2 linked regions of the Butyricimonas faecihominis genome follow. The protein of the gene in region 1 interacts with the protein of each later gene in a pairwise test. Links are inferred from orthologs where the notes say so. Each region holds a gene or a part of one and is shown on either strand. Other genes may lie near its edges.

Evidence for each region.
Region 2: the proteins of R8806_RS11905 (region 1) and def interact in binary tests that used the Escherichia coli proteins (3 or more experiments, as listed by UniProt). The link is inferred for Butyricimonas faecihominis from one-to-one orthologs.

The regions. Positions count from the first base shown.
Region 1 is NZ_AP028155.1:2,849,706-2,858,878, forward strand. What follows is about bases 2,626-5,509. They hold R8806_RS11905 (aspartate-semialdehyde dehydrogenase), read left to right. Parts: upstream 2,626-3,514; coding sequence 3,515-4,504; downstream 4,505-5,509. Other genes in these bases: R8806_RS11900 (lipid A phosphoethanolamine transferase), read left to right, coding at 2,626-3,312; R8806_RS11910 (redoxin domain-containing protein), read left to right, coding at 4,658-5,509. Also shown: cobI (precorrin-2 C(20)-methyltransferase), read left to right, coding at 1-375; R8806_RS11895 (BamA/TamA family outer membrane protein), read left to right, coding at 435-1,607; more of R8806_RS11900, read left to right, coding at 1,552-2,625; more of R8806_RS11910, read left to right, coding at 5,510-6,028; R8806_RS11915 (RNA polymerase sigma factor), read left to right, coding at 6,113-6,679; R8806_RS11920 (FecR family protein), read left to right, coding at 6,756-7,889; R8806_RS11925 (SusC/RagA family TonB-linked outer membrane protein), read left to right, coding at 7,967-9,173.
Region 2 is NZ_AP028155.1:4,610,595-4,619,638, reverse strand. The notes cover bases 568-3,322. They hold def (peptide deformylase), read left to right. Parts: upstream 568-1,545; coding sequence 1,546-2,100; downstream 2,101-3,322. Other genes in these bases: R8806_RS19135 (ComEC/Rec2 family competence protein), read left to right, coding at 2,204-3,322; ruvX (Holliday junction resolvase RuvX), read left to right, coding at 1,118-1,543; R8806_RS19150 (FtsB family cell division protein), read left to right, coding at 868-1,113. In the rest of the region: R8806_RS19155 (carbamate kinase), read right to left, coding at 1-551; more of R8806_RS19135, read left to right, coding at 3,323-4,132; Trk system potassium transporter TrkA, read left to right, coding at 4,197-5,540; R8806_RS19125 (TrkH family potassium uptake protein), read left to right, coding at 5,537-6,985; R8806_RS19120 (L-threonylcarbamoyladenylate synthase), read right to left, coding at 7,120-7,728; fsa (fructose-6-phosphate aldolase), read right to left, coding at 7,738-8,394; R8806_RS19110 (YeiH family protein), read right to left, coding at 8,534-9,044. UniProt on the Escherichia coli protein: Removes the formyl group from the N-terminal Met of newly synthesized proteins. Requires at least a dipeptide for an efficient rate of reaction. N-terminal L-methionine is a prerequisite for activity but the enzyme has broad specificity at other positions.

The sequences.
Region 1 (9,173 bases):
TTCGACAGACTCGCTTCCATGAACCTTCCCGTTACCACCGTGGCCGGTGTCCCTGCTTTTATTGCGGCAGGAGCCATCTCGGGCCTTCACATTGTGAAACAAGAAGAAAAACTCGTCGTCCTACCGGGAATAACCACCGCCAAAGAACTGGACACCCTTCTTTCCAACGGTCATGTTGTGGTGATCATGAAACTCTCGCAATGCACGGAAGAAATACACCGTTTCATGCAAAAAAGTCCCTGCCACGAGTACCACTATTACGAAAATGTAGGCACGTCAGACGAGCTACACACGACTGCTTACAACGACATCACACGCAAAGACTTCCCCTATTTCTCGTTAATGATTATTCGTCCTTGCAAACAATTGGCATAGATATTGCGTACAAGAAGACGCAAGATGAATGATTATAAACATTTTTACAGGTTAATTATATGATTCAACGAATAATATGTGCATTGTCGTTATGCCTTTTATTGTTTATCCCGTTCCATGACATCATGGCGGGGGAACTCGTGACAAGAGATTCGCTGAACAATACAACTGACACGTTGAAGAATGGATTCTTTCACCGTCTCTATCGTTATTTCGAGCAATCGAACAAGGTGAAAGAAGAAAAGAAATTCGACTTCTCCATCATCGGCGGGCCGCACTTTTCGAGTGACACGAAACTGGGACTCGGCGTGGTCGCATCCGGACTGTTCCGCATCGACCGGGAAGATAAAACCATCTCCCCGTCAAACATTTCCCTTTACGGGGATGTCACGACCACGGGTTTTTACCTGCTAGGTATCCGGGGCAACATGATTTTCCCGAAAGACCGTTTCCGGGCAAACATCAATATGTACTTTTTCTCGTTTCCCAGTGAATACTGGGGAATCGGCTACGATGCGGGGAAAGACGAGGATCACAAGACAGAGTACAAACGATTGGAACAACAGGTAAAACTGGAACTTCTATACAAACTCGCACCCAACTTGTACGCCGGGGCAAACCTCATGTTCCGCAATGTCACGGCAAGGAATTTCGATGACATCACGTTCCTCAACGGGGCCAAGAAAAACGTGAACACCTTCGGACCGGGACTCGTTATATCTTATGACTCGCGAGACTTTATCCCGAACCCGGCAAGAGGCTTTTTCGCCCAACTGGAACAACAATTCTTCCCCGGATGGCTGGGAAATGACGATAGTTTCAAACGCACAAGCGTGGATTTCAGATATTACCAGAAAATGTGGAAAGGTGCCATACTCGCCAGCCAGTTACAAGGAACATTCAACTACGGGAATACCCCTTGGAGCATGGTTTCCCTCATGGGAGGATCATACGCCATGCGAGGGTATTACGAGGGAAGATACCGGGACAACGACCTGATACAATTTCAGGTAGAGTATCGCCAGAAGATATACAACCGCCACGGAATCACCGCATGGGCAGGAGCCGGAAACGTGTTCCCCGACATGGACAAATTCAAGTGGAAACAAACCCTGCCGACCTACGGAATAGGTTATCGCTGGGAATTTAAAAACAGAGTAAACGTAAGATTAGATTATGGATTCGGCAAAGGCGTCAGCGCATTCTACTTCGGCATTAACGAAGCTTTTTAAAGGGATCGTGAATTTCGTGAAACGGCCAAAACTATTGTTTTGGCTCTTTATCGCATTGAATTTAGTCCCGAATTTCTGTCTGCTTTTCACGGAACCTCTCTCCGGACTGGGCAAAACGATCTTGATTCTGCTACCACTTGGTGTTTACATGGTCGTGTTCTCCCTGTTCAAACGGGCGGGCCTCATGCAATTGATACTGATTCCGGTACTGATCTTACACGCCTTCCAGCTCGTTTTGTTCTATCTCTTCGGAGAGTCGGTCATCGCTGTTGATATGTTCCTGAACCTACCCACCACGAACGCCTCCGAGGCCGGGGAATTGCTGGGAAATATATGGCCCTCCATTATCATTGTCTGCGTCCTTTATATCCCCGTTATCGTGCTGGCCTCTATTGCCGTACACTATAAAGTGAAACGTACTGCCGTATTCCGCAAGCACATGATCACGTGGGGAATCATCTTCTTTATCATTGGTTCCGGACTGGTCGCTTTCGAGAAACACCGGGATAACACCTACGAGGTAAAAACAGATATATACCCGGCAAACGTGATGTATAACCTATATTACGCGGGAGTGAAATGGAACCGCAGCATGAACTACCCCGTCACCTCGAAAGATTTCGTCTATCATGCCACCCGTGATTCCGTTCATCAACGCCGGGAAATATACGTGCTGGTAATCGGGGAGGCTGGAAGGGCTGAAAACTGGGAACTGTGGGGGTATCATCGGGAAACCAACCCGTTATTAAAAAACGAGGATAACTTGGTACTATACAAAGATGCCTTAACACAATCTAACACGACACACAAAAGCGTACCACTCATCTTGTCCGCCGCCGACGCTTGCCACTACGAGTACCTCTACACGCATAAAAGCATCGTAACTGCCTTCAAAGAGGCCGGGTTTAAAACAATATTCCTGTCAAACCAGACACCGAACCGATCATTCACGGATTACTTTGCCGCGGAGGCAGACATTCATGTCAATGTACGTCCACAAGCGGACGGAGGGTTAATCACGGTCAATAAATTCGACGGAGAAATGCTCCCGTTGATACAGCAATACGTGGATTCGTTGAGCGAGAACCTATTTATTGTCTTCCACACCTACGGATCACACTTCAACTATAAAGAACGTTACCCGGAAGAATTTGCCAAATTCCAACCGGCCAACGCCACGGAAGTCGAGTACAAAAACAAGGACCAACTCATCAACGCTTATGACAACAGTGTCCTGTACACGGATTACTTCCTGCACAGCCTGATCGGGATATTGAAGAACTCGGGAGCTGATGCTACCATGATTTACTCGCCGGACCACGGGGAGGATTTACTGGACGACAGCCGGAAAAGATTCCTGCACGCCTCACCGATCCCGACCTATTACCAGATACACATTCCATTCCTGATGTGGTTCTCGGATAATTACATCGACGCTAGGCCGAGGATGTACGAGGTCGCACGTTACAATAGTAGCGCCCCCATTTCTTCGAACGCCTCAATCTTCCATACCCTGTTGAATATGGCCGAGATTCAGACCCCTTATTTTGACTCCACTTACTCGCTCGTCAATCCCGGTTTTGTCCGGAGACCACGTATGTACCTCGGAGACCACGACCAACCCGTGAATTATTACGAGGTCGGATTGAAGAAACAAGATAAAGAGATGATTCTCAAAAGGGGAATGGACTGTTCAATTGAGTGATTCTATGATTTCCTATTAAGTGATTTTATGATTAGATGATTAAAAAGAGTTAAGAATTTAACATCCCGTATGATTGTTGAAAAAATAACATGCCCCTATTGTTCAAGCAATGCTTATTCACTACTTTTGAGGCGTTAATATAACCTAACTCATAAAAAGACTCCCGGAAAGGGAATCTAATCATTAAATCAAATTATACACGATGAAAGTAGCAGTAGTAGGAGCAACAGGATTAGTCGGAAGAAAAATGTTGCAGGTTCTGGAAGAAAGAAACTTCCCGGTAACAGAGTTAATACCGGTAGCCAGCGAGCGTTCGGTAGGCAAAGAAATTACCTTCAAGGGGAAAAACTACAAGGTCATGGGTATGCGGGACGCAATCAACATGAAACCTCAACTCGCTATTTTCTCTGCCGGGGGAGACACCTCATTGGAATGGGCACCCCAATTCGCCGCAGCCGGAATTACCGTGGTAGACAACTCGTCAGCTTGGAGAATGGACCCGACGAAAAAATTGGTGATCCCCGAAATCAACGCAAACACCTTAACCAAAGAAGATAAGATTATCGCGAACCCGAACTGTTCAACAATACAGATGCTGGTCACCCTAGCCCCTCTTCACAAAAAATACGGGATCAAACGCGTCGTCGTTTCCACGTACCAATCCGTGACCGGGAGCGGTTTGAAAGGAATCAACCAGCTCGAAGGCGAACGGGAAGGCCGGGAGGTGAAAAAAGCATACGCTCACCCAATTGACCGGAACTGTCTGCCGCATTGCGACTCATTCACCGACAACGGGTACACGAAAGAAGAAATGAAACTGGTCAACGAGACCTGCAAAATATTAAATGACGACACGATTAAAGTAACTGCCACAGCCGTACGGGTTCCCGTCATGGGCGGACATTCCGAAAGTGTAAACATCGAATTCAAACAGGATTACGACCTTGACGAACTTCGTGACCTGCTCGCCCATTCAGAAGGTATCATCGTGCAGGACGATCCCGCCCAGAACCTTTACCCGATGGCCATCACAGCCAACGAGAAAGACGAAGTCTTCGTGGGCCGCTTACGCCGGGATTTCTCCCAACCCAACAGCCTCAACCTGTGGGTAGTTTCCGATAACCTACGCAAAGGTGCCGCCACAAACGCCGTGCAGATAGCGGAATACTTGTACAAACACGATCTTTTGTAAGAACCCGTAAGTTCATTATTAAAAATGAAGGTCAGCAATAATTATTTGCCGGCCTTCATTTTTTTTATAAACACTGTCACCCGCAACTACCCGTTCCGGATTTAATAACGTGTTCTGTGATCGTAAAATCATTGTAAATTTAAAACTTGTAACATGAAATGTAAGTTTATTATTTTTCTAATCGCACTAACCTCTTGTACTCATACTGCAAGAAGTCAAAACAACATCACGCTCTCCGTAGATGTGGAGAAAACCCCGGAAATGGGTTTTGTCATTTCCTACTTGAAAGAGTCCATGATTGGTATGGATTTCGATGACAAAGGACATGCAGAATATCGTATCGAAGATATGGATGCGATTTACTTAACCCTCCATAACGGCTTTGCCGAGCAGAAGACGATTTATGCCGAAAAAGGAGATCACATCCAATTATCCTTTGACGGAGAAAGCATGAAGAAAACACTAAAAATGGAGGGAGTGCGAGAAAACATTGCCGATTACTTGAAGAACGTGAAAATATCAGGGCCCGCGAATAAGGACTTCGCTTTAGACATAAAAGACTTTGTGAAATTGCTGAAAGAAAAAGTAAAGAAGAATCAACAATTGTTAGACAGCCTGACACCAGCCTTGACAAAGGAAAGCAGTAAATTCATCAAACTCGAAAAAAATCGGATTAAATACATGCTAGGCTTGTCATTACTCGACTATCCCCGGATGCACCCCTATATGGCAAAGATTGAATATACCCCGGGAGATGATTATTACAACGAGCTTAAAGCTTGGTTGGAAGAAGACCTAAATTCATTGTGCCTATGGCAATATCGCACTCTCATGACCGAAGTTCCCACATTCATCATGAGTCGTAAAACGCCTATTCATACTCCCTACGAAAAAGCCATGAAACAAATGGAGTACATCAACAATAACACCAAAGATGAACAAGTTAAACAGAATTTACTCACCATTATTGCCAACAATTATATCAAGGATGCCGGAATTCAGAAAAGTACGGAACTGGATGCTTTCTACCGGAAACACGTGACAGACAAAGAACTACTTGCCCAATACCAGCAGACGTATGATAGTTGGGCCGCAGTTTCCCCCGGACAACCTGCTCCGGATTTTAAAGCCGTTGATATTTCAGATAAAGAATTCTCCCTTAAAGACTTCAAGGGCAAATATGTTTGCCTCTATTTGTGGCCATGTGTCAGTCCCGCAATACAACAATTTTCCGAGTTGAAAAAACTACAACCTCTATTTAAAAAGAAAAACATCGTTTTGGTTAACTTGTCTATTGACAATAAAAAAGACAACTGGGTTCAAACCATACAAAACGAGGAAGCACAAGTCGGGACTCATCTTTACGCGGGATTCGATAAACATTTTTTACAGAAATGTCATTACAGTGCTGCCAGCATGGTTCAATTTATTTTCATTGATCCCGCTGGAAAGATCATAGAATTACAAGCCCCTCTCCAGTCTTCCAACATGGAAGATTTTATCAAAGAGACCATCCAAGATTAGACTTTTGCGGCCCGTGCATGGGGCCGCAACTTTTTTATTTCAATAAGTTTTTGTTTATTTGCAAAAACAATTGGAAATCACACCGTGTCAAGTCAAGAGAAATTCTTAAAAGGGATAAATCAGAAAGAATCTGATGCATGGAAAGAGCTATATCGCTATTTCTACGGGACTCTATGCAATTACACGACCAAAATTGTTGTAGACGAAACCGTGGCGGAAGACATCGTTCAAGAATGCTTTATCTCCATCTGGAATTCTTCGCTCCATTTCCAAGAGATGAAAGCCCTCTCGGTTTATCTATACCGTTCGGTACACAATAACGCTTTAAAATATCTCCGGGATAAGAATGTCGATAATCAAAGATTACAAAGATGGAGCAAAGAACAAGACGATGTTGAAGATGTTGATTTCTACCAAGCCGTCGAAGAAGAGCTTATCCGCAAATTACACGTGGTCATTGATCAATTACCGGAACAACGTAAAAACATCTTGCTATTGAGTATTGACGGCTTGACCGTGCAAGAGATTGCCGACCAACTGAATATCAGCATCAACACGGTAAAAACGCAAAAGAAAAGAGCCTACGTGTTTCTCAAAGAAAATTTAAAACAAAGTTTACTTCTCATATACATTCTAGAAATATTAAAGTAAAAAAATTACTCTAGCTGTCACCCGCATATAGCACTTTCGGATTTATAGATAAAATAACGCATAAAAATCGAATCCGATGAAATGGAATGCATTATCAGATAAGACCGAGTGGCTATTAAAAAAGATCACAGAACACACGGAAGAACCTATCGATGACAATATGCTAAAACAACTTGCAGATAAACTGCAAGAGAAGGGTTACGTATCCAAAAAACTTCGGGAACAACAACGCTTCAATTACCTAAAGGCCTACCAGCAAGTTGTTCAACCAAGAAAAAGATGGGTGTCACCCGGCTTATTAAAAATTGCAGCCGCCATTATTATCCTAATCGGAACAGGGACATTCCTGTATTTCCAGCAACTTCCCGAATTGACACCTACCCCAGATGAACTCTTTCTTACCGAAGTACATCCGGGAACACGTAAAGCTTTCTTGATTAAACATGATGGTCTGGAAATTGAATTGAAAGGAGACTCCGTGAAAATCGACGAACAAAACGGGATTAACATTCATATCGATTCCATGGGGCTACGGTATGATACCGAACAGGCTCAACAGCAAACGGCAACCCTCTATAACACGCTGGTTGTTCCCCGGGGAGGAGAATACTCGTTAGTGTTGGCAGACGGGACAAAAGTGTGGCTGAATGCCGATTCTGAATTAAGGTACCCGATCCAATTCACGGGTAACACAAGAGAAGTTTCCGTGGTAGGAGAGGCTTTTTTTGAAGTTACAAAACAAGAAGGCAAACCTTTTATCGTGAAGACGTCCCTAGGAAACATCACGGTTCTCGGTACTCAATTTAACGTGTGTAACTATCCGGGAAAAGAGAAACTCGTAACCACGTTAGTACAAGGAAAAGTATCTTGTGATCTACCGAATGGTAAGAGCATTGTCCTTGCTCCCGATCAACAATTATCGATCAACGGGAGCGGAGAAAGTAAGTTAAGAACAGTGGACACCAAGTACTTCACCTGCTGGAAAGATGGTATGTTCTTGTTTGAGGAAATGAGGATGGAAGATATTCTGGAACAATTGTCCAGATGGTACGATATTCACATTTTCTACACGAATGAAGAGGTAAAAGATTTGCATTTTTCGGGAGACCTCAGTCGTTTCAAGGATATTATAACTTTCATCGAGATGTTCGAAAAAAGTGCTGATGTAAAACTAACATTAAAAGGGAATACTTTAACAGTAGGTTTATAAAAAAACAAACCGGACCAAGCGCCAACTAAAATCCGGTTTGATATGGTTTAATTTATATAACTAAACGTCTCAAAATTATGAAAAAAAAAGGAAGAATCATGCAGGTTCTTGCAAGCTTTCTGTTTTTATTTGTTTTGCTTACGTGTCATATGAACTTAAAAGCACAAGGCAAAGCAGTAAACATGAACTACAAAGAAGTTTCTTTTGTCGAAGCGATCAATTCTTTTCGGCAACAAACCGGGGTAAAATTTCTTTACAACTTGGAAAAAGTAAAAGATAAAAGATGTAAAGACCTCGTACTGAAAAATGTACCTGTAAACAAAGCTATTGAAACCGTACTAAAACACTTCGGTTTAACCTATTCGATGGTGGAAGGGGTGGTCGTCGTGAAAGAGACGGAAGAAACATCCCCCACGACTTCGACACACACGATCACCGGCAAAGTCGTCGATCAAGCCGGCAACCCGCTCCCCGGGGTAACGGTAATTATTAAAGGAACAAAATCGGGTGTCGCAACAGACGTAAACGGAAATTTCACGATCACGTTAAATGAACAAAAAGAACAAACTCTCATTTTCTCGTTCGTGGGTATGCAAACGAAAGAGGTCTCCTGCATGGCCGGGAAAACCGTGACGGTAATCCTTGAGCCAGAGGAGGCCCAACTGGATGAAGTCGTGGTGACAGGTTATCAAAGCATCAATCGCCGGGACATGGTAGGTTCTTACACGACAGTAAAAGCCGCAGATATTATGATGCCGGCATACAATTCTATCGACCAAATGTTACAAGGGAAGATTCCGGGAATGGTTGTCGTCAATTCCTCTTCTCGTATAGGTAGTTCACCTAAAATCACGATCCGCGGAACTTCCACTATTTTCGGAAACACGGATCCGCTATGGGTCGTTGACGGCATCATCCAGCCAGACCCACTCCCCATTGATGCCAGCTCCGCTGTAACGGAAGATATGAAAAACTTGATCGGGAACCAGATATCATGGTTAAATCCTGCTGACATTGAAACAATCACTGTTTTAAAAGACGCATCCGCAACGGCTATTTACGGTTCAAAAGCTTCCAACGGGGTCATCGTGATTACCACGAAGAAAGGGAGCGCAGAGAGAACAAGCATTCGTTATTCAACGAATTTATCATTTAGAGCCCGTCCTAACTACGGGATGTTCAACTTCATGAACTCCAAAGAACGGATTCAATTCAGTAAAGAAGCTTATGACGCCGGAATCAGGTACCAGAGCGATCCTCTTCCTCAAATATATACCTATGAAG
Region 2 (9,044 bases), 1.8 Mb from region 1 along the record:
CGCTCTACCAAATCAGCATTCATAAAATCTTTCGGATCCGGCGAAGGAACCACTCGACGCCAACCACCTTCTACCTTGATCTCTTCTTTGAACACCCAACCTTTCTCTTGAGCTAATTTATCAGCCTCATCCTTCATGTAAATTTTTCCTACCCGTTTGGTCGGATTCTGTAAAGCCGGATCGTTCTTGTCAACAATCACCTGTGATACCATGGAGATCACGTTACGTTGTAGCCCGTGTTCTTTCAAGATATTACGTAAATTACGTTCAATCATGTACCCGATTTGTCCTTGCGTGAAAGCCACACAAACATCCAATGGCATAGCGGCATTGTCATATTTCTCCACACCGGCAGCGTTATCCATCAAAACGTTTCCAACCTGAGGACCGTTTCCATGAGAAATAATCAGATTATATCCTTCTTTTATTAAATATACCAAATTCTCCAAAGTGTCGATGGTATTGGCATTTTGCTCTTCAATAGTACCTTTTTGATTTCCTCTCAAAAGAGCATTACCTCCCAACGCGATAACTGCTAATTTTTTTTCCATTACTCGTATTTTATTTATTATCTTCTTTTCTATTCGAAAAATTCTGCGTCCACAAAGCTAGCGAAATTAGTTATACAAAAAATAGGTAAAATCCTTTTTTATCAAAACACAAAATATTGTAAATCAATTCATTGTATAAATATTCTCCCCGTTTTTATAAATATGCAGCGTAAAAACCGGACTTTTGACCATTCGGAAAAAATTTATCATTTATTTCTCTTAACCGTCTCTTTTTTTGTACCTTTGCGATATGCAAAACGAAAACAAACCATCATCGAGAAATTTGTTCCAGCGATTTGCAAACAAATACACTTTCGTGGGGCTGCTATTTGTTATCTGGATCGCTCTGTTCGATAAATACAGTTTTATCGACCGGTTACAGTTGCGTTCAAAAATCAACCAATTGGAGAACGAACAAAAGTATTACCGGGAGAAGATAGAAGAGGACAAACGTAAGAAAGAGGAGTTGTTGGGAAGCCGGGATAACCTAGAGAAGTTTGCTAGAGAGCAGTATTTAATGAAGAAAGAAAACGAGGATATTTTCATCATTGTAAAGGAATAATCGATTGGGAAGAATTATTGCTATTGATTACGGAAAAAAGAGAGTGGGCATAGCCGTTACCGATCCATGCCAAATTATTGCCAACAGTCTAACCACGGTCAGATCACATGAGGTATTGCAATTTTTGCAGAACTATTGCTTGAAAGAGAAGGTAGACTTGATTGTTGTGGGACATCCCAAGCAAATGGACAACACTGATTCGGAAAGCATGACCTATATCAAACCTTTTCTTACCGCTCTCGGTCGTAAGCTACCGGATATACCCATCGTTATGTATGACGAACGTTTCACTTCCGTACTGGCCCACAAAGCCATGATTGAAGGAGGGGCAAAAAAGAAACAACGTCAAGACAAAGCGATAATCGATGCTATTAGTGCAACGATTATATTGCAATCGTATATGGAATCACAAAGAAATCTGAATATTTAAAAATGCTTTTACCTATTTACATTTATGGACATCCGGTTCTTCGGAAAGTTTCCGAAGACATCACCCCGGAATATGCGGGATTGAGTAAATTACTCGACGATATGTGGCAAACAATGTACGAATCAGATGGAGTCGGACTAGCTGCCCCGCAAATTGGAAAAAACATTCGTATTTTCGTAATCGACGGGTCCCCATTCGAGGAACTGGATCCGGATTGCAAGGATTTTAAGAAAGCTTTTATCAACGCACATATCTTAGAGCGTTCGGGCGATGACGTACCTTTCAACGAAGGTTGCCTAAGTATTCCCGGTATCCACGAAGATGTTATGCGAAAAGACCGGATAAAAATTACCTACCGGGATGAAAACTGGGTAGAACACGTGGAAGAATTCACGGGAACCCGTGCCCGCATTATCCAGCACGAGTACGATCATCTAGACGGGATTGTCTTCACGGATCACCTATCTGCATTGAAAAAACGTTTACTCAAAGGAAAACTGAATAACATCAGTGCCGGAAAATTCAAACAAAGTTACAGGGTAGTATTACCCAAGTAAGTTTATAAGGTCCGTAAGGTTCATAACATCCATGAATTCTTCGGACCTTATCTTGTTTGAGCCAGTCAATCATTCAATTTAAAATCTAAAATTTGAAATTAGTTTGCGCCCTATTTACTGGCATAGATTTCCTTTTCTCTTTCTCGTGATCCCGTTGATCTTGGGAATTACTGCCAGTCAATATTTATCAAGCTTTCCTTCGACGTTCATTTTAGGTGTCATTATTATATCTTTTTCCCTGCTTTTCATTATCCAGAAAGTTCGTTCCGGCCTTCCGTTTGTACTACTCGCTTTTACTGAACTTTTCTCCACGGGGATATATCTATCGGAAACCAAGACACCCTCGATCACTGCAGGCAAAACTTATCAATTAACAGGACGCTGCAATCAAATTCTTTCCCCCGGAAAGCTTGTCATTTCCTCACCTCATTTATGCACGTATTTACAAATTCCAGATTCCATGAAAGTCTCGGTTGGGGATTCCCTTTCCGGGCTGATAAGATTATACCCTTTACAAACCTCACATAATCGCCATGATTTCAATTACAACAACTACTTACAACATCAAGGTATACAGGCCAAAGGCTTTCCGGTTGGTGAAATCCATAAAACCGGACACTCGCAAGACCTTTATTCCGTGTGTCACATGATTCGAAATAACTTAGCAACTAAACTACAACAGGTCATCCCAGATAGCACGACGTACAAGCTATTAGCAGCTCTTTGCCTGGGATGTAGACAAGAAATCACTTCTGATACGAAAGAACTATTCCAAAACACGGGAACGATTCATATTCTTGCCATATCTGGATTACATATAGGAGCTATATTCGCATTTTTCTTGTGCCTATTAAGGTTATTCCATTTTAAAAGTAGAAAATCCCGTTTGATTCTGATTCCGCTAATATGGTTCGTCGCCTGCATTACCGGCCTCTCCCCCTCTGCTTGTAGAGCAGCAACCATCCTAAGCTTTATTACGATTGGAGAGGTATTCAAGCAAGAAACAATTCCCTTGAATGCCATTGCCGCTGCGGCCTTTTTTTCACTTCTTATCAATCCGGAATTACTCTATTCTGTCAGTTTCCAAATGTCATACGCAGCCTACACCGGGATCATTCTAATTTACCCATTGATGCGAATTAAAAAGATGCACAAGTTCTTCCGCCCCTTATACACGCTACTCTGCATTAGTTTTTCTGCACAAGTCATGACATTACCCATCATGGCTTACTATTTCCATTCCATCAGTTTGAACAGTATCTTCATAAATCTTATCGCAGTACCCGCCGCTTCTTTCCTTTTATATGGAGGAATCCTGCTACTTGCATTACCGGGATTCATCAATTTTTATTTGTCATATATCATCATAAGTCTAACACATCTATTTATTTTCAGCCTACAACTATTTTCCAAAATCGTGATAAACTTACCGGATTTATACCCGACGGCAACCCACGTCATACTATTTTATCTCATCATCGTCCTTGTCATCATTTATTTGATCACGAGAAAACGTCACGTCCTTAAATTTATCTGTTATAGCATGAGTATATTGCTCGTTTTTCATGGCTGTTTCACGTTCTATATACAAAACCATCAGGAAATCGTGATTCGTAATCTCTACAAACATTCCGCTATTTTATTGAATTACAAGGGTTATTACACTTACCTCAAAACCACGAATCCCGATGACGGTTTGTCCACTTATATCACAGCCAATCACTTACAAGCTTTACCCACCCATGAGGCTTTTGTCGGACAACAAATAAAATTCATTCGGAATCACCTGTCATCTCCTCAATGTTCTATATCAATAATTGACCACACTTACCCTACATTTTCGAATGAAGACATTGTCATCATTACCGAAAATATTTACCCACCCGACTCACTCAAGTTCCATCCGCAGCAAATTATCATGGACAACTCGAACACGGGTCGCTGCACGCAAGCTTGGCAAAAGTTCTGTCTCAAGAACCAGATCCCGTTTTTCAAGACAAGCGAAGTGGGAACAATTATCTTGAAAATATAGGCATTTTTTTATGGAATTCGGATTATAATGCTTTATTTTGCTCGTTAATTAACACCTAACTAAAATGGACATAGTCATAGCGGGAGCAGGAGAAGTGGGGACACATCTCGCGAATATGCTTAGCAAGCAAGAACATAATATCATGCTGATTGACAGCGATGAAGAAAAATTGGAATTACTGGGTAATCAATTGGATGTTATGTCAATTGTGGGATCTTGTACCTCAATTGGTGCATTGAAAGATGCAGGAGTACACAAGTGTGATTTGTTTATTGCAGTCAATCACCAAGAAGATCAAAATATCAACTCAGCGATCTTGGCTAAAAAACTCGGGGCCAAACAAACCATTGCCCGGGTAAACAATAGTGAATATTTGGAAGACGAGAACAAAGAGTACTTGAAAATGATCGGTATTGATTCGCTGATTTACCCGGAACGATTGGCTGCGGAAGAAATTGTAGCCTCCTTAAAACAGAGTGGTTCAAGGCAGTTACACGAATTCTCTGATGGCCGCCTGCAATTATTAGGAATCAAACTTTGGGAGAATGCCCCGGTACTCAACTTAACCTTGATAAAAATGGCAGAACGTTACGGTGCCCAGCATTTCCGCGTCGTGGCTATCAAACGAGCAGATCACACTATTATCCCGCGAGGAAATGACTCTTTCCGCTATGGAGACTTGGTATTTATTGTAACCAAGCCTTTCTATGTCCCCAATGTATTCGCTCTTTGTGGCAAATCACAATATGAAGTTAAGAATGTTGTTATTGTGGGAGGTTCTCGTATCGGTATCAAAACAGCTTCTCTGTTAGAGAAAAATTACAACGTGAAGATTATCGAAAAGGATCGGGAGAAATGTATTCTCATCGCCGACAAATTAAAATCCACGCTGGTAATCAATGGTGACGGAAGAGATTTGGCCTTATTACGAGAAGAGGGAATAAAAAACACGGATGCCTTTATCAGTGTAACCCACTCGTCCGAAACCAACATTCTGTCCTGCTTGTTAGCTAAAAAGCTCGGGGTAAAAAAGAGCGTGGCTGAAGTCGAGAATATCGACTACATTGATCTGGCAGAAAACATCGGTATTGGCACTCTCGTGAACACGAAATTAATTGCAGCCTCTCATATTTATCGTTACACGATGAACGTGGATGTAAAGCATTTGAAATTCCTCACGTTCTCGGAAGCTGAGGTTTTCGAAGTTACAGCAGAACCGGGTTCCAAGATCACCCGTAAAACTTTGGCAGATATGAATTTTCCGGAGAATGCAACTGTCGGGGGTGTTATCCGTAACGGGGATGCCATTATAGCTAAAGGAGACGTACAGATCGAGGCAGGAGACAAGGTAGTCATTTTCGCCTTACCTAGTGCCGTGAAGAAAGTAATCAAATTGTTTCAAAAATGATCAACTTTAGGTTCATTACCAACATTATAGGGAAACTATTATTTGTAGAAAGCGCATTCCTTATCTTATGCATTATTGTCGCCTTGATATACGGGGAGAACGATCTCATGGCTTTCGTTTACTCTGCGATCATCACGCTGGGAGTCGGGAGCCTCATGACATTTACAGTGAAAGTCAAAGACCGGGTACTTGCTAAAAAAGACGGCTATTTTATTGTAACCTGCACGTGGATCATCTTCACCATCTTCGGTTGCTTACCTTACTTATTCGGAGGAACAATTCCGTCAATTGTTGACGCCATATTCGAAACCATGTCCGGTTTCACAACAACAGGTTCCTCGGTAATAAACAACGTCGAGGCCTTACCACATGCCACTCTATTCTGGCGCTCCCTAACTCAATGGATGGGCGGTATGGGTATCATCGTGTTACTTTTAGCTATCATCCCCGGCTTGGGAATCGAGGGACGTGATCTCTTCGTAGCCGAAGTACCAGGTCCGACACATGACAAATTTACGGCAACCTTCAAATCAACAGCCCGACGTATGTGGTATCTCTATATTTCACTAACTGCTGCCCAAGCTATTTTACTGTTATTGGGAAATATGGATCTCTTTGATGCCATCTGTCACGCATTCACAACAATGGCTACTGGAGGATATTCGACCAAACAAGCCAGCCTTGCCTATTGGGACTCCGCATACATCCAATATGTGGTCATTATATTCATGTTTATTGCCGGAACGAATTTCGGCTTACTCTATGTCATGTTGCACGGCAAATTCCGCAAATTGTTTCATGATGAAGAGTTCAAATTATATCTTTACATCACGTTAGGAGCCAGTGCAATCATCGCAATCGTTCTATTCCTAAACGGTTATGCAAACTTAGAATTAAGCATCCGAGAATCTATATTTCAAGTAGTTACCATTCTGACAACAACGGGATTCGCTACCGCAGACTATCTATTATGGCCACCTCTCACGGGTGCCATCATCTTTGCACTCTTATTCATCGGGGCCTGTGCTGGTTCAACTTCGGGTGGCTTAAAATGTATCCGGCTCAATCTATTATTCAAAAACTCGTTTATCGAAATGAAACGGATCATTCATCCTAACGGAATTATCAATGTCAAGTATAACGGGAAAAGCGTTCACCCCAATATTATGACCGGAGTGATGGGCTTCTTTATCCTGTATATGTTTATTTTCGCTATCTCCAGCCTAATCATGTCACTATTTACTCAGGATATAGCCACAGCTTGTAGCGCTGTTATCTCTAGTATGAGTAACGTGGGTCCCGGATTTGGAGAGATTGGACCTATGGACAATTTTGCGAATCTACACGACTTTGCCAAGATATTTTTATCCATTCTGATGATGGTCGGACGTCTGGAAATATTCACGGTTCTCGTTCTATTCAGTAAAACATTCTGGAAAAAGTAATCTCTACCCCCACAAGATAATTTGGATCTCACCCAAAGAGAGGTATTTTCGGAGCTTAGATTCCGGAATACCTCGTTACTAAAAGAATAGAGAGGCGGATGAAATTATCTGCCTCTCTATTCTTAAAAAATATCCTACAATTCACCCAATCCCTGCCTCGTGACAATAATTTCATCCCCCGTACAATCAATCACTGTCGAAGGAATATTATTCCCATATCCTCCGTCTATGACCAGATCAACTAGACGATTATACTTCTCATGAATCAATTCCGGATCAGTGATATATTCCTCGACTTCTCCTTCAGCAGCTTTCACAGAAGTGGTCAGCAAAGGTCCGCCCAGCTCTTCGACAATAGCCTGAACAATAAAATTTTTGGGTATTCGAATACCTATTGTTTTACGTCTATTCATTAAGACATTGGGCAACTTACTGGTAGCCGGCAACACAAAAGTATATGGTCCCGGTAAATATTGTTTCATCAACCGAAACTCTTCATTACTTACTTTTGCATAAGCAGCGATGTTTCCCAGATCCTTACAGATCATCGAGAAATTTGCTTTCTCTGCTTTCACACCACGAATAGCCGAAACCCGTTGAACGGCCTTCACGCTATTTATATCACACCCGATCGCGTAAATCGTGTCCGTCGGGTAAATGATAACACCACCATCACGCAAGAGCTCAACGATCTTTCGAATCTCCCGATCATTGGGATTGTCCTCGAATAAACGTACAAGCATGATCGTAAATTATGAATTCACTTTCTTATGATCAGCCAAGAACGTAGCCAAACCGGAATCCGTCAGCGGGTGTTTTAACAAACCTTTGATCGCACTCAACGGGCAGGTTGCAACGTCCGCCCCAGCCTCAATACATTGAATGATATGTTGTGTGTGGCGAATTGAAGCGGCCAATACTTGCGTGTTGAAACCATAATAAGCATACATATCCACGATCTTTTCCACCAACTCGATCCCATCACTACTGATGTCATCCAAACGTCCCACGAAAGGAGACACGTAAGTTGCACCAGCTTTAGCAGCCAACAAAGCCTGTCCCGGAGAGAACACTAACGTACAATTCGTACGGATTCCCTTGTTGGTAAAATATTTGATAGCCTTAATGCCATCAGCAATACAAGGTACTTTTACCACGATATTCGGGTGCAAAGCGGCTAATTCCTCCCCCTCTTTAATCATACCTTCATAATCAGTCGCAATCACCTCTGCGCTTACATCACCATCCACGATATTGCAAATCTCAACGTAATGTTTTCTACAATTCTCGTCACCTTTGATACCCTCTTTTGCCATTAAAGACGGATTGGTGGTTACACCATCCAACACACCAAGGTCATTTGCCTCGCGAATCTGGTCAAGATTTGCCGTATCAATAAAAAATTTCATATTCTATCTGGTTTTATTGTTTAACTTCAATATCACGGACAAAATTACAAACAATATCTGTAATCCGATCATATTTAGTTTATAAAGTTCACAAGGTTCATAAAGTTTATAAAGTAACCTTATAAACTCTATAACTCCGTTACGCGATTAGTCCGAAAAGAATCCAGGCTACAAATAAAGTAAATACCACGTTAAACGCTTGCGCCCCCAGAAAAGCATACGTAGAACGACGATTTTCAGAGGTTATCAAGCTTTTGAAATCCGTCTCCAACCCAATAGACATAAATGCCAAGGCAAACCACATACCTTGAATATTCTTCAAAATTGGTTTAGCATCAGACACGACCTCTGGAGCAACGCAGAATGAAAAAACAAGAGAAGCCGCAACAAATCCCAACACGAATTTCGGAAAACGTAACCAAATTACTTTTAACGTCGGTTTCTCTTCTGTAACCTCTTTCTTCGAATAAGACCAATAAATACTAATTAAGAAGGCCGCAACTCCCAATAACACGTTCTGTGAGAACTTCACGATCGTACTTGTCTGCAAGGCTACTTCTCCATATATAGCTCCGGTTGCAGCCACGGCCCCGGTCGTGTCAATCGTTCCCCCAATCCAAGCCCCTGCCATATCCTCAGGTAATCCCATC